DNA from 2 places in the Halopseudomonas sp. MFKK-1 genome. Region 1 is predicted to be linked to the other one. Evidence: riboswitches for the same ligand, from Rfam matches in the RefSeq annotation. Region 1 holds a riboswitch; the other holds the start of a gene.
What was found. Region 1 has a riboswitch for cobalamin ahead of btuB (TonB-dependent vitamin B12 receptor). Riboswitches for the same ligand answer to the same signal wherever they lie in the genome.
Positions count from the first base shown of each region.

Region 2: another riboswitch for cobalamin. It lies ahead of O5O48_RS07225 (TonB-dependent receptor domain-containing protein); the one in region 1 lies ahead of btuB (TonB-dependent vitamin B12 receptor).

Region 1 is NZ_CP114836.1:2,769,662-2,777,277, reverse strand. Features, by position in the region: gene O5O48_RS12980 (cobyrinate a,c-diamide synthase) at 1-1,235, opposite strand, end outside; gene cobO (cob(I)yrinic acid a,c-diamide adenosyltransferase) at 1,232-1,843, opposite strand; gene O5O48_RS12970 (hypothetical protein) at 1,840-2,415, opposite strand; gene btuB (TonB-dependent vitamin B12 receptor) at 2,518-4,320, opposite strand; cobalamin riboswitch at 4,442-4,671, opposite strand; gene O5O48_RS12960 (DUF5064 family protein) at 4,832-5,179, shown strand; tRNA gene O5O48_RS12955 (tRNA-Asp) at 5,247-5,323, opposite strand; gene O5O48_RS12950 (efflux RND transporter permease subunit) at 5,469-7,616, opposite strand, start outside.
Region 2 is NZ_CP114836.1:1,549,567-1,557,182, reverse strand. Features, by position in the region: gene O5O48_RS07250 (EAL domain-containing protein) at 1-1,417, opposite strand, end outside; gene O5O48_RS07245 (hypothetical protein) at 1,610-1,915, opposite strand; gene O5O48_RS07240 (exodeoxyribonuclease VII small subunit) at 2,117-2,356, shown strand; gene O5O48_RS07235 (polyprenyl synthetase family protein) at 2,353-3,240, shown strand; gene dxs (1-deoxy-D-xylulose-5-phosphate synthase) at 3,335-5,215, shown strand; cobalamin riboswitch at 5,269-5,472, shown strand; gene O5O48_RS07225 (TonB-dependent receptor domain-containing protein) at 5,599-7,452, shown strand.

The DNA of each region.
Region 1 (7,616 bases):
TAGGACGCCGTCAGTCGGCCGTCACGAAACACCGCTTCGCTGGTGCGCCGGTAGTTAGGGCATTCGCCCTGTGCCAGCGGCTCCAGCCGGGTATCCAGCAGCGAGTGATGGAAGGTGTGGCCGCGCAGCGAGCCCTCGGGCAAGCGCACCTCCTGCAGCGCCAGTGCGGCAAGGCGCAACTGCATCACCGCCTTGCCCGGCAGCAGGCCGGCCATGCGGTGCTGCACGCCATCACGGTCGGTCAGAGCGTCAAACAGATACAACATGCCGCCGCACTCGGCCACCAGCGGCTTGCCCGCAGCGTGATGCGCGTGCAGCGCCTGCGCCATCGCCTCATTGCCAGCCAGCGTATCGCCGTGCAGCTCGGGATAGCCGCCGGGCAGATACACACTGTCCACCTCCGGCAGTGTCTCGTCGGTCAGCGGCGAGAAGAAGATCAGCTCGGCGCCCATTGCCTGCAGCAGCGCCAGATTGGCCTGATAGACAAAGGCAAAAGCCTGATCGCGCGCTACGCCGATACGCACACCCGCCAACAGCGGCTGCAGCGCCTCGGCACTCGGCACCGGGAAGCTCACCGGTTCCGGCAGGGGTGCGCCACTGCTCTGCTCTAGCGCATCGGCCGCGGCATCCAGCCGTGCCAGCAGGTCCGGCAGCTCTGCCGCCTGCACCAGACCGAGATGCCGGCTGGGCAGTTCCATATCTGTCGACCTGGGCAGGCCGCCATACCAGTGCAGGCTGTCTGGCAGGCTGTCGCGCAGAATCTCGCCATGACGCACGCTGCCGAGCTTGTTGCCCAGCACCCCGGCAAAGCCGAGATCCGGCTGGAAGTTCGCCAGTCCCCAGGCCATTGCCGCAAAGGTTTGCGCCATGCCGGAGCCATCGATCACGCCCAGTACCGGCACGCCAAACTCACGGGCAAGGTCGGCCGCAGAGGGCGTACCGTCGAACAGCCCCATAACCCCTTCAATCAGGATCAGATCAGCCTCGGCCGCCGCTTCCCAGAGCAGCCGACGCGACTGCTCAAGACCCACCATCCAAAGGTCCAGCTGATATACCGGCGCACCACTGACGGCCTGCAGAATCATCGGATCGAGAAAGTCCGGGCCACATTTGAACACCCGCACCTTGCGGCCCTGCCGGCTGTGCAGGCGCGCCAGCGCGGCGGTTACCGTGGTTTTGCCCTGCCCCGAGGCAGGCGCGGCGATCAGCATCGCCGGACAGCTACGCGCGGTCAAAACTCCACCCCCTTCTGCGCCTTGATACCCGCCTTGAAGGCGTGCTTGGTCATGCCCATCTCCGTCACGGTATCGGCTGCTTCAACCAGCGCCGGTGGCGCACCGCGGCCGGTGACCACCACATGCTGATGCGCCGGTCGCGCCTGAATATCGGTAATCACCTGATCGAGCTGCAGGTAACCGTATTTCAGCGCGATATTCAGCTCGTCCAGCAGCACCAGCGCGACCTGTGGATCGCGCATCAGCTCGACTGCAACGGCCCAGGCGGCCTCGGCCTTGGCGATATCGTCCTGCCGATCCTGGGTTTCCCAGGTGAAGCCAGCGCCCATGACGTGATAGCGCACCTCATCGGGAAAGCGCCGAAAGAAGGTTTCCTCACCGGTGCTGCGCGCGCCCTTGATGAACTGCACGATGCCGACACGCAGACCATGTCCCAGCGCCCGAGCAGCCATGCCGAAACCGGAGCTGCTCTTGCCCTTGCCATTACCGGTCAGCACCAGCAGCACGCCGCGCTCGTCAGGTGCCTGGGCGATTTTCTGATCGACCACCTGCTTCTTGCGCTGCATGCGCTCACGATGGCGCTGATCGCGCTCGGCAGACTCACTCATGCGCGCTGGCTCGCGTTACCGAACAGCGCAGCGGCGCTGCGCGCGCCGACATAGAGAACCACCGCTACAGCAACGTACGCGGCCATGGTGCTCAGGTAGGACGGGTAGTAATGGGCCAGACGCTCGATCATGCCGGTAAAGGTTGGCTCGGCGTGGCGGCCGGAGAACCAGTAGAAGCCGCCGCTGGTGAAGACCTGACAGACCAGCGCACTGAGCATCATGGTCGGCACCAGAACCAGCAGCGCGGAAGCCTGGTCACGGTGCCAGCCAGCGTACATCCGGCCGCCGAACCAGAGTGCGGCGTAACCGGGCAGCAGCGCCCAGTAGGCGATAGTCATGCAGTGGTGACCGGCATTTACCCAGCCGACCGTCATCACGTCCACTACAAAAGCGACTGCAAAGAACAGGGGGTAGGCCCAAACCGGGCGCAGCAGCACGCCGACCAGGAAGAACACCGCCCAGGAGGCGCTTGGCAGGTTGAGCTGCGGGAAGTGGCTACCGCGCGTCATGATCATCAGCGCCAGCAGCAGCGCGCCAACCACCAGTTGGGTATGTTTCGAGGTTTTCAGCACAGCCTTTCTCCTTTGCGGTTTATCCAAACGTCAGTGCCGGGCATCGCCCGGCTTTTTATTCAGGGCGCCGCCGCGAACGGCAGCGCCAGTCAAACAACGCGATTACAGCGGCTGATAACGCAGGGTCAGGTACCCAGCGCGGCCCGGCTGCGTGTAGGTCGCGGCGGTTTCATACTCGTTGTCGAACAGGTTGCTGACCCGCGCCTGAACGCGCCAGGCATGGCTGAGCCAGTACTCGGCCCGCAGCTCGACCGTGTTGTAGCCATGCAGGTCGCTGGTGTTGGTCGCGTTGTCCCAGCGCCGACCCTCGGCGTGAACGCTCGCACCCAGGCCGATACGGCCGAAGCGGCGGTCGACATCCAGGTTGAAGATCTGCTCGGGAACACGGCGCAGCAGCAGGTCGTCATTGGCGCTGCTGGAACGGTTTTCCGGGTCCTGCAGGGTCAGGTTGGCCTGCCAGTTCCAGCCCAGCTGCTGGGTCAGCACTTCCAGTTCCAGACCGGTAATGCGCGCCTTGTCGACGTTCTCGGCCATCGACACCCCACCCACGCGGACACTGGCAATCATGTCGTCGATATCATTGCGGAAGGCGTTGGCCGACCAGCTGCCCCAGCGGTGCTGGCCACGCAGGCCCACTTCGATGTTGCGCGAGGTTTCCGCCTGGATATCCGGATTGCCGTATCCGGGGAAGTACAACTGATTGAAGGTTGGCGCACTGAAGGCCGTGCCATAGCTGGAGGTCAGGCTGATGCTGTCGGTCAGCGCATAGCCGTAACCGACACTGCCGGTGGTGTGCTCGCCGTAGGCCTCGTTGTCGTCGTGACGCAGACCCAGCTGCCATTCGTGACGGCCGGCGTGCAGCAGATATTGGGCAAACAGGCCGTGGTTGTAGCGGCTGTCCTCGGGGTAATCGACGCTGCTGCTGATGCTGTCTTGCTGCCAGTCGTAACCGACGGTGAGCAACTGGTTTTCGCTCAGGGCAAAATTGTTCTGCCAGCTGGCACTGTCGCGTCGCGTGTCATAACGCGTGTCAAAGGTGCTGCCCTTGAAGTTCTCGTTCTTGTCCTCACTGTGGCCGACCTGCAGCGTCACATCCCAGAAAGACACCGGAGAATATTTGGCGCGCACGCCATACGCGCTGAGCACACTGTCGGCGTTGGCCTTGTTGCCGGAGTCGTAGTCGTTGTGCGACTCGACCTGCAGCAGGTTGGCATCCAGCAGCAAGCCGTTGGCAAACCGGTAACCACCAGACAGATTGGCCGACAGCTCACGGTAACCATCGTGGTCCACTTCCCGCGACGGGCGCGCATCATAGCCTTCGGTATCCAGGCTGCTGACACCCAGGTTGAACCAGGCGTTGTCATTCCCACCGGACGCACCGGCAGTAGCGGCGCGATGCTGGCGACTGCCAACAGTGGTCGAGAAGTACGGCGTCAGGCCATCACCGCCCTTGCGGGTGAAGATCTGCACCACCCCGCCAATGGCCTCGGAGCCATACAGGCTGGAGCGCGGGCCGCGGACGATCTCGATCCGCTCGATCTGCTCAACCGGCAGGTTCTGCAGTGCGGCAACGCCGGAGGTCGCCGAGCCGATACGCACGCCGTCGATCATCACCAGCACGTGTTTGTCGTTGCTGCCGCGAATCTGCAGCGAGGTACTTTTGCCCGGGCCGCCGTTGTTGATCAGGTTGACCCCGGTCGCGCGGCGCAGCAGCTCTTCAGCGGTATTGACCTGCAACCGCTCGATGTCGGTCCGCTCGAACACGGTGGTGGCTGCGATACTGCTGGCCTGACTGGTGCGGGTGGCAGTGACAACATCACTGCCGAGATCCAGGGTGCTGGCGAAAGAAAGGGAAGAAAGGCCAATAAGGCCCAGCGCCAGAGGGGCGCGTACAGGAATAGTCATGCTGTGTGGTTGCTCCGTCGTACCCACCCGTACGACATTGTCGAATCGGGACAGACGGAGACGGCAGGAACACGGCATGAACACAACGGAAGACGCCGTACACCTACAGCGCCCACCGCACTGTCGTGAAAGGCATCAGGCCGGTCTCCGGGCTTGCGAGTGGACGTGAGTCCGGCGACCTGAGCCTTCCCATGCATCGAGCACAGTGGCGTTTATCAGGCGCCTCGCCAAATAGGCGGACGTCGCTTACCGTTGCGGGGGCAGCGCCGGAATTGTCTGATCTGGCAGACGCACCGGCTTCCCAGTTTCACCCTCCTCGAGATGGAGGGCACCTGAAGCGCGGCAGAGAGTAGTGGCCACCTCCCGCCCTGTCAAGCTCGGGCTCGGCATACCCCCGGCGCCTCCTACCAAACGACCGTCGGATGCACCACGCTTTCAGCACAACAGTTTCCCCGACACTCAATTAGGCCTATAACTGGTCGAGCGTCCCCACCTTGCCCAGGAGGAAGACATGTTTGAACCGGGCCACCTGCATATCAACCGTATGCGCCTGCTGCCCAGCGATAGCGGGTTCAGCATCGACATTCACTACACCATCGCGGACCAGTGCCGTGCAGTCGAGTTCAGCGTCGATGGCACGATTAACGATGCCGAGGTGCACGAACACTTTTCGCTGCCACGCGATACGGCGTTCAACTTCGCCAGCAATATTGATCATATTCTGCGCCGCCACGGAGTGTTGACGCCGGAGTTCATGTCACTGAAAGCGCACCATGAATATGACGCCATGTTCGAAGATATCCGCGCGCGGCTGCATGCCTGGAACGGCGAGCCAATTGACCCCGGCCATCTGGGCTAGCACCGAGGCGACCGAAAAACAGGCACAAAAAAACCCCAGTTCTTGCGAACTGGGGCTTCTTGAATAATGGCGCAGCGGACGGGACTCGAACCCGCGACCCCCGGCGTGACAGGCCGGTATTCTAACCAACTGAACTACCGCTGCGCATCGTTCTTCCGAACGCCGTAAATCGCCTTGAAGTCGATCAACTTGTCCGTCGGAACTGGCGCGCATTCTATAGATTCCACCAACCGAGTCAAGCACTTGCAGACGATTTATTGAAAATTTCTTCAGTGTGCCCGTTCGGCACTCAGTTCATCTGCATTGCCGCCTTTTCCGCCCACGGGGTTGCCGGTCGCAACCACAGCCGACAGACCGCCGGAACCACCAGCAATGTCAGTACCGTGGACGCGAGCAGCCCCGAAATAATCGCCCAGGCCATCGGCGGCCAGAGTGTCGAACTGGAGAATGCCAACGGCAGCAGCCCGGCGATGGTGGTGGCGGTGGTCAGCAAAATCGGACGGGTTCGACGCATCACGGCATCCGACACCGACTGATCGATCGCCCTGCCCTGCGCCAGTCCCTGATCGACCACATCGATCAGCACAATCGCGTTGTTGACCACAATACCGACCAGGGCAATCACCCCAAGCAACGACTGGAAGCCAAACGGCACACCGGAGAACACCAGCCCCGGCAACACCCCGGCACTGGCCAACGGGACCGTGAGCAAAACAATGCCAAGACGTTTGAACGAATTGAACTGCAGCAACAGGAAGAACAACAGCAGCAGGATACCGATCGGTGCCGTGGTAAAGAGCGCACGGTTGGCGTCGCCAGACCCTTCGCTGTCACCGCCGATTTCCAGCCGGGTCCCTGCCGGCAGCACGGCATCCGCCAGCCGCGCCTGCAAGCCACCCAGCACCTGACTGAAACTGAAACCCTGCTCCAGCCCCGCAGTAACGGTCAGCACCCGCACGCCATCACGCTGCCGGATACTCGCCGGCTGCCAGGCCGGCACCACCCTCGCAACCGCGGTCAGCGGCACCGCCTGCCCTGCGGCATTGAAAACGTTCGCGGACAACAAACGTTGCAACGATTGCTGACTGCCCTCATGGGTGCGCAGCAGAATCGGGATCGGGTCCAGCTCCTGACGGTACTGTTCCACCGTCGTCCCCAGACTCTGGCGGAACAGCGCCTGGGCAACGTCCGCGCGGCTGAGACCAAAGCGCTGCGCCTGGGCATCATCCACCTCAATCTTGACCGTTGGTACGCCGAGGTCGATATCGTGACGCACGTCTACCGCGCCGGGAACCTGCTTGAGTACGGCAAACAGCTGCTCGGCGGCGGCAATGCGCTGACGATCATCGTGGTGATAGACCCGCAGCTCGACCGGCGCCTCGCGCGGCGGCCCCTGACCCAGAGTGGTAGCTACCACATCCAGCTCCGGCCACTGCGTAGACACGCGCTCACGCACCCAATGCTGCAGCGAGGGGGTATCTCCCAGCGCACTGGTGTTGACCACCAGCCGGGCACGGTTCGGCGCCTTCGGATAGCGGTTGAGGTTGTAATAGAAACTCGGGCCGGTAGCACCCACGAAGCGATGCACCGACAGTACGCCCGGCTGCGCCATCAATTCCCCTTCCAGCAGGGCTGCCACCTCGGTGGTATAGCGCTGATCCGTCCCCTCCGGCATGAACAGCTCGACCACCAGTTGCGGCCGGTCGGCATTGGGGAAGAATTGCAGCTTGACCAGCGGAGCCAGCGCCAGACTCAGTGCAACCACCCCGGCGCCCAGCAGCAGCATGCGCTTCGGCGCGCGCTCACTGAGCCGCGCCAGAGCTGACGAAAAGGCTTCCATCCGCGGGTTCATGCGCGTCGCAGCCGCCTTGAGAAAGTGCCCTGACAGCATCGGCGCGACACTGATCGCCAGCAGATAACTGACGATCAGCGTGAGCATGATCATGACCGGAATCCCGCGGGTAAAATCTGCCGTTCCGCCCTTCGACAGCAGCATCGGCGTAAAGGCTGCCAGCGTGGTGGCGGTAGACGCGCCCAGTGGACCGGCCAACTCGCGCACCGCACCAAAGGCCGCCTGCCAGCGGGCCTCGCCGGCATTCAGGCGATCCTGAATGTTCTCGACCATGACAATCGCATTGTCGATCAGGATACCCAGCGAGATGACCATCCCGATCACCGCGATCTGGTGCAGGATGCCGCCACCGAGGTCGTAGAGCCCAAGACTGATGAGCGCCACCAGCGGCAGCATGGCTGCCACCAGAATTCCCATCCGCCAGCCCATCCCCAGGAGCACCACAGCGACGATGATCAGCACACTGCTGAGCAGGTTCTGCTCCAGCCCCTCCAGCCGCTCCTTGACCTGATCGGGCTGAAAGAACATTTCGTCGACCTGCAGCGGCGCAAACTCCGGGCGCAAGGTATCCAGCCGCGCACGCAA
Region 2 (7,616 bases), 1.2 Mb from region 1:
GTGCCCGCTGCTGCATCGACTGATCGAATCGCTCGAAGCGCGCCTTACCCGACTCCTTGGCGCTGTAAAGCGCCAGGTCGGCGGCCTGCAGGGCATCCTCCAGCCCCTGCCCGGGCAGCAGCGGCGCAACACCAATACTGGCGCTGACCACCAGGCAACGCTCGCCGAAACACAGCGGTTCGCGCAACGCGGCAAGTGCCCGGGTTGCGACCGTTTCTGCATCCTCGGCGCAGGCCAGATCATCCAGCAACATGACAAACTCATCGCCGCCGAAACGGGCCAGTTGGTCCCCGGGCCGCAGGCAGCTGCGCAGCCGCTCGGCAACCAGCAGCAGAACCCGATCACCGGCGGCATGCCCGAGGCTGTCATTGATCAGTTTGAAACGATCCAGATCGATGAACAGCAAGGCCGCATGGCGCGCGCCGGGCCGGCTCAGTTGTGAGGCCGTGCGCTGCAACTGGATATTGAGTTGGTGGCGATTGATCAGTCCGGTCAACGGGTCATGCCGGGCGGCATGCTCCAGTTCGCGCTGAAAGCGCTGGCGCTCGCTGATATCGGTCTGCGAACCGGCCAGCCGCCGGCGCCCGGACAAGTCGACCTCAACCACGCCCCGGGTCAGCACCCACAGGTAGCTGCCGTCACTGCGACGCAGGCGGTATTCATGTCGAATCCACGGCGAGCCGCCCTGCAAATGCTGCTGGATAGCAGCCTGCAAGCCGGCCTGATCGTCCGGGTGAACGCGCTCGAACCAGTGCATGGAGCGCTGTCCGACCTGGGCCTGGGTCAAGCCAAGCATGCTGGCCCAGCGCTCGGAGACATAGAGCTGATCCTGCTGCAGATCCCAGTCCCAGATGCCATCGTTGGCGCCGCGCAAGGCATGGGCATACCGGGCTTCGCTGGCTTCCAGGGCACGATGCTCGGCATCGATGTAGGCGTCAGCGGCCAGGCTCATGTCAAAAAAGACAATCTTCAGCAGACTGTCGAAATCAGCCAGCCTTGACCGCTGCTCGACACTGAGGTCGTCGAACCAGTTACCGAGCATGCGACTCAGGTACATCCGATACGCACCCAGATACCACTTCAGTTCAACGCCGACCTGTTCGTGTATGTGCCCGATCCGCACACGCTCTTCCAGATAGCGCTGGTCAATCTCGCCACAGAACAGGCGACTGTAATAGCCCCGCTGACTATGCTTGAGGCGATCGACCAGCCCCTCGCCACGCAGAATCCCCTGTGTTTCAGGATACTGCTTCAAACGCTCGTACAGCGCCTCAACAAATTCGTGGCTGGCCTGCTCACCGAAACTGGCGATACGGCGTAAACGCTCCCCATCCGCGTTGCTCCAGTCGAGAAAATGCAAACGCTGTTGCAGGCCGCTGGCATCAAGCCCCAGTTTGTCGAATACCGGTTTAAGCACGGTTATCACGTCCATGGCGGTAAAAAGGCAGCGCTCCATAGGGCTGCCGACTGTTGTTATTCGGTTTTGCGCGGGCAACAAAAAAGGCGCTGTACTCCCGAGCTGTAAAAGCTCGGGAGTACAGCGCCTTGTCTTTCAGGCCCTTGCGTCCTGACCGGCAAAGCCGTCTCGTTGGTCAGGAAACACGCTACCCTAGAGATCATCCTCTGACAAGCTTTGCAATAGCCCTTCCAGGCGATGACGCAACCCCGCCAGCTGCCGCGAACGGAAGGCATGGCGCGTCTGCTCCAGGGTGTCGATGGCATCCTCCAGGGCAAAACGCACGCGGCTGCGCTCGTTCAGCTGCTCGGGAGCGAGCCAGCGGCACAATGGCGCGTCACTGCAATCCTGTGGCTGACAGATCAGCTCACAGTCAAGCCCGGCCTGCTTAAGCGCCTTGATAATCGGGTCACGCTGCGCCGAAGATGCAGCAACAACCACCTTCGATTCGTCGGTCATGGCAGATCAGATAAATGATGAGTTTGATGTCAAATTGTAATCAAGCGCTGCACCAAAGACACCACAAGAGTCAAAAAATCGCCGCCTTTGCTGATCTGAATCAATGCCGTCACGCTTCCGCCATTACTCACACGCCGATTGACCGCCCCCGCCCCCTTGGGTAATGTTCAGCCGTTTGAACCATCCCGGATGAGGTAACGCATGGCCCGGAAGAAAACCGCCGCAGACTTCGAGCAGTCACTGGGCTCGCTGCAGGCACTGGTCGAGCGGCTGGAAAGCGCTGACCTCAGTCTGGAAGAGTCATTGAGTGCCTTCGAGCAAGGCGTCGCCCTGACCCGCGAATGCCAGCAGGCGCTCGCCCAGGCGGAACAGAAGGTCCAGCAACTGATCGAAAGCAATGGAGAGCTGAAGACAGAACCCTTTGACGGCGCCAGCGAATGAGCCCATTCGGTCAGTATCTTGAGCAGTGTCAGCAACGCATCAACGCCTTCCTGAGCAATCAGCTGCATACCCCGCAACCCCGTCTTGATCGACTCTACAGTGCCATGCGCTACAGCGTGGTCATCGGTGGCAAGCGCATGCGCCCGCTACTGGCCTATGCCAGCTGCGAGGCTGCCGGTGGCGAGTTGGCCCGGGCAGATCACGCGGCAGCAGCGGTGGAGCTGATCCATGCCTACTCGCTGATTCACGACGACCTGCCGGCCATGGACAACGATGACCTGCGCCGCGGCCAGCCTACCTGCCACCGCGCCTTCGACGAGGCGACCGCGATCCTCGCCGGTGACGGCTTGCAGGCGCTGGCCTTCGAACTGCTCGCCAGCGCGCCGGACTGCCGCCCGGATACCCGTCTGCAGATGGTCAGCCTGCTGGGCCACGCCGCCGGACCGCAGGGCATGGTCGGCGGACAGGCGATTGATCTTGGTGCGGTCGGCGAGAAACTCGACCAGACCACCCTGGAAACCATGCATCGGCACAAGACCGGCGCCCTGATTCGCGCCAGCGTGCAACTGGGCGCACTGGCCAGCGAGCGTCTAGATAACGAGCAGTTGGCAGCCCTTGGCAGCTACGCCGATCACGTCGGCCTGGCGTTCCAGGTGCAGGACGACATTCTCGATATCGAAAGCGATACCAGCGTGCTCGGCAAACAGCAGGGCGCCGACCTGGCCCGCGACAAGCCGACCTACCCGGCACTGCTCGGGCTGGACGGTGCCCACCGTCTGGCTGCCGAGCTGCGCGACCAGGCGCTCAGCGCAGTCGCAGGCTTCGGCCCCGCAGCAGAGCGCTTGCGCCAGCTGGCTGACTACACCGTTCAGCGCCGCTTCTGAGATAGCCCTGCGTGCAGTTGGGCTATCGGCCTGCATCGGTTAAACTGCGCCCTTGTTTTCCCGCCACCGACGTTGGCACCCAGAGCCTTGTTTGATGCCCAGCACTTTCCACGAAATCCCGCTCCATCGCCCCAGCACGCCGCTGCTGGACCGTATCGACGATACCGAGTCGCTGCGTGCGCTTGACGAAAGCCAACTACCCGAGCTGGCCGATGAGCTGCGGGCATTTCTGCTCTGGAGTGTCGGCCAGACCGGCGGGCATTTCGGCGCGGGGCTGGGCGTCATCGAACTGACCATCGCCCTGCACTACGTCTATCACACGCCGGACGACCGCCTGCTGTGGGACGTTGGCCATCAGGCCTACCCGCACAAGATTCTCACCGGCCGCCGCGAACAGATGGCCAGCCTGCGCCAGAAGAACGGCCTGGCCGCCTTCCCGCGGCGCAGCGAAAGCCCCTACGACACCTTTGGCGTCGGCCATTCCAGCACCTCGATCAGCGCCGGCCTGGGCATGGCCATCGCTGCCGGCCTGCAGGGCCTGGATCGCCGCACCGTTGCCGTGATCGGCGACGGCGCGCTGACCGCGGGCATGGCCTTTGAAGCGCTCAACCACGCCTCGGAAGTCGAAGCCAACATGCTGGTTGTGCTGAACGACAACGACATGTCGATCTCGCGCAATGTCGGTGGCCTGTCCAACTACCTGGCCAAGATCCTGTCCAGTCGCACCTACTCGCACATGCGCGAGGGCAGCAAGAAGGTCCTGTCCAAGATTCCGCCGGCCTGGGAGCTGGCACGCAAGACCGAAGAACACGCCAAGGGCATGCTGGTGCCGGGCACCCTGTTCGAGGAGCTGGGCTGGAACTACATCGGCCCGATCGACGGGCACGACCTGCCTACGCTGGTACGCACCCTGAAGAACATGCGCGAGCTCAAGGGCCCGCAGTTCCTCCACGTGATCACCCAGAAGGGCAAGGGGTTTTCCCCCGCCGAGGCCGACCCGATCGGCTACCACGCCATCACCAAGCTGGAGCCCAAGGCCCCGAGCAACGGCGCCAGCAAACCGAAATTCTCGAACATCTTTGGCCAGTGGCTGTGCGACATGGCCGAGCAGGACGAGCGCCTGATCGGCATTACTCCGGCAATGAAGGAAGGCTCGGACCTGATTGCCTTCTCCGAGCGCTTCCCCAAGCGCTACTTCGACGTCGCCATCGCAGAGCAGCATGCCGTCACCCTCGCTGCGGGCATGGCCTGTGAAGGCGCCAAGCCGGTGGTTGCCATCTACTCGACCTTCCTGCAGCGCGGCTACGATCAGTTGATCCACGACGTTGCGGTGCAGAATCTGGACGTGCTGTTTGCCATCGACCGCGCCGGTCTGGTTGGCGAGGACGGCCCGACCCACGCCGGCAGCTTCGACCTGTCGTACCTGCGCTGCCTGCCGAACATGCTGATCATGGCGCCGGCCGACGAGAACGAGACCCGCCAGATGCTGACCACCGGCTACCTGCACGAAGGCCCGGCGGCTGTGCGCTATCCGCGTGGTACCGGCCCGGGCGTGCCCATCGATCCGGCGCTGGAGCCGCTGCCGATCGGCAAGGGCCTACTTACCCGCCGGGGCGAAAAGGTTGCCATCCTCTGCTTCGGCACCCTGCACCAGCAGGCCAGCAAGGCTGCCGAGGCACTGAATGCGACCGTTGCCAACATGCGCTTCGTCAAGCCACTGGACACCCAGTTGATTGCGGAGCTGAGCGACAGCCATGAGCTGCTGGTGACCGTCGAGGAGAACGCCGTCATGGGCGGCGCCGGCAGCGCGGTCAACGAATGGCTGCTGGCCCAGGGTATCAGCCTGCCGGTGCTCAACCTCGGCCTGCCCGATATCTACGTCGAACACGCCAAGCCCGCTGAAATGCTGGCTGAGTGCGGTCTGGACGCTGCCGGTATCGAAGCGGCCATTCGCGCCCGCCTCGACCGTTTGTAAGAGCCTGCCTCTGGCAGGCTTGACCCACCCCGCCGAAAAGCCTAGAGTCCGCCCCACTTCCAGTCGCCTGGGTGTCCGGCCTGCAGTGCAGTCCGGGTGAAACGGGAAGTCGGTGAGAATCCGACACTGCCCCCGCAACGGTAAGGAATCGCAGGCCAGCCCTGCCAGCATCATCGAAAATGCCACTGTGCTCTGCATGGGAAGGCGATGATGTGTTGATTCCAAGTCCGGAGACCGGCCCAGCGCGAGTACAGCCACGGCAATGCCGTGCGACTGTCTGCTGAGGTGTCGCGGAGGGCGTCACCGGTCAGCGTGCAGCCGCCGCGCGGTGGCCTGCCTCCTGACTTCCCGCCCTCCTCAAAAGCCGAACTTTTGAGGAATCTATGTACAAGTCACTGCTGATCATCCCCGGCCTGCTGGCCTGCGCTGTCGCCCAGGCCAACGATGCATTCAACCTGCCTGCAACCATCATCACCGCGTCGCGCGTGGAGCAACCGCGTGACGCCGCCCTGGCAGCCAACACCGTCTTCGACCGTGACGACATCGAACGTCTGCAGGCGCGCAGCGTGCCGGAGTTGCTACGCCGCGTCCCGGGCGTTCAGCTGAACAGCAACGGTGGCGTACTCTCGTACTTCGTCCGTGGCAGCAACACCGCGCAAACCCTGGTGCTGGTAGACGGCCAGCGCATCGCATCGGCGACCTACGGCGGCGCACGTCTGGACTATCTGAATATCGACAATATTGAACGCGTCGAAGTCGTACGTGGCCCACGCTCAGCTGTCTATGGTGCCGACGCCATCGGCGGCGTAATCCAGATTTTCACCCGGCAGGGCCAAGCAGGCCTGCAGCCTACCATTCGACTGGGCGTCGGCAGCAACCACACCTTCGAGCGCAGCGTTGATATCAGCGGTGGTAACGACAACAGCCGTTTCATCCTGGGCGCAACCCTGAATGAAACAGAAGGCTTTGACCTCACAGAAGATAACCTTGGCAACGACCGTGACAACGACGGCCAACGTACCAAGAGCTACTTCGCTCGCTTTGACCACACCTTCAACGAAGATTGGAGTGCCGGTCTCAGCGTCAACGACCAGAGTGGCAAAAGCGAATTTGACGATGCTTATGAGTTCAACCCGGCCAACCCGGAAAACCAGTTCCGCGTACGCGGCTATGCTGGCTACCTGCAAGGCCAGTTGAGCAGCAACTGGCGCAGTCGCCTGGAGTTGGGCAGCAGCGAAGACCGCAATAAAACCGTCGGCTCTCGCTTTAATGACGGCCAGATCACCACCGAGCGCCACTCCGCCAGTTGGTTGAACTACATCGAACTGTCTGCAGACCAGCAGCTCAACGTTGGGGCAGACTGGCAACGCGACAAACTGGACGCCACCAGTGGCTACACCAAGGACCGTCGTGAGAATACAGGTCTGTTCGCTCAGCACAGCTGGACCGGCGAGCGCATCAGCACCGAGCTGGGCGTACGCCACGACGACAACCAGCATTTTGGTGAGCACGATACCTGGAACGCCGCACTGGCCATCCCCAGCGGAGATAGCCAACAATGGATTGTCAGCTATGCCACCGCATTCCGCGCTCCCACGTTCAACAACCTCTACGCACCGCCGGGCTGGGGTGCTAACCCAGATCTGGACCCCGAACGTTCCCGAACCTTCGAGCTGCAATGGCGTGCAGACCTGCTGGACAGCCAGTGGGAAGCCTCTCTGTATCGCACCGACGTCAAGGACCTGATTGTCTGGGACTCCAGCACGTTCCAGATGAACAACGTAGACGAAGCGCGCATCAACGGTCTGGAACTGGCCATGAGCACCGACGTCATGGGTTGGGCCTCGCGCACCAGCGTCAGCTTTATCGACCCGCGTGACCGTCAGACCGGCAAAACCCTGCAATTGCGTGCAAAACGTACTCTGACCAGCGACCTGGATCGTCAGTTTGGTGACTTCGGCGTGGGCGCAACCTGGGCGCTGTTCAGCGAGCGCTTTGCCAATGCCGCCAACAGCAGCACCTTGGCTGGATACGGCACTCTCGACCTGCGCGCCAACTGGCAGGCGACCGCCTCAACCCGTCTGGACTTGAAAGTCAGCAACGTGCTCGACCGCGACTACCATCTTGGCACCTATCAGCGGGCCACCGGCCCTTGGCCCGCTCCGTCTATCGACTACAGCTACAAAGAACAAGGCCGCGCGGCATTGCTGAGCGTGACCTGGACCCCACAGCTGTAAGCACCACCCACAGTCAGCGCCGTGCCAATAACCCCCGCCCCGTGCGGGGGTTGTTTTGGTTCCGGCATCCGCCCCTCCCCCACATGAACTCCAGCACAGCCCGTCGCCCCAACTTGCCGCCCCGCCCCGCTGATCAGGCATAATGCGTCCTTGTCCGAACCGGA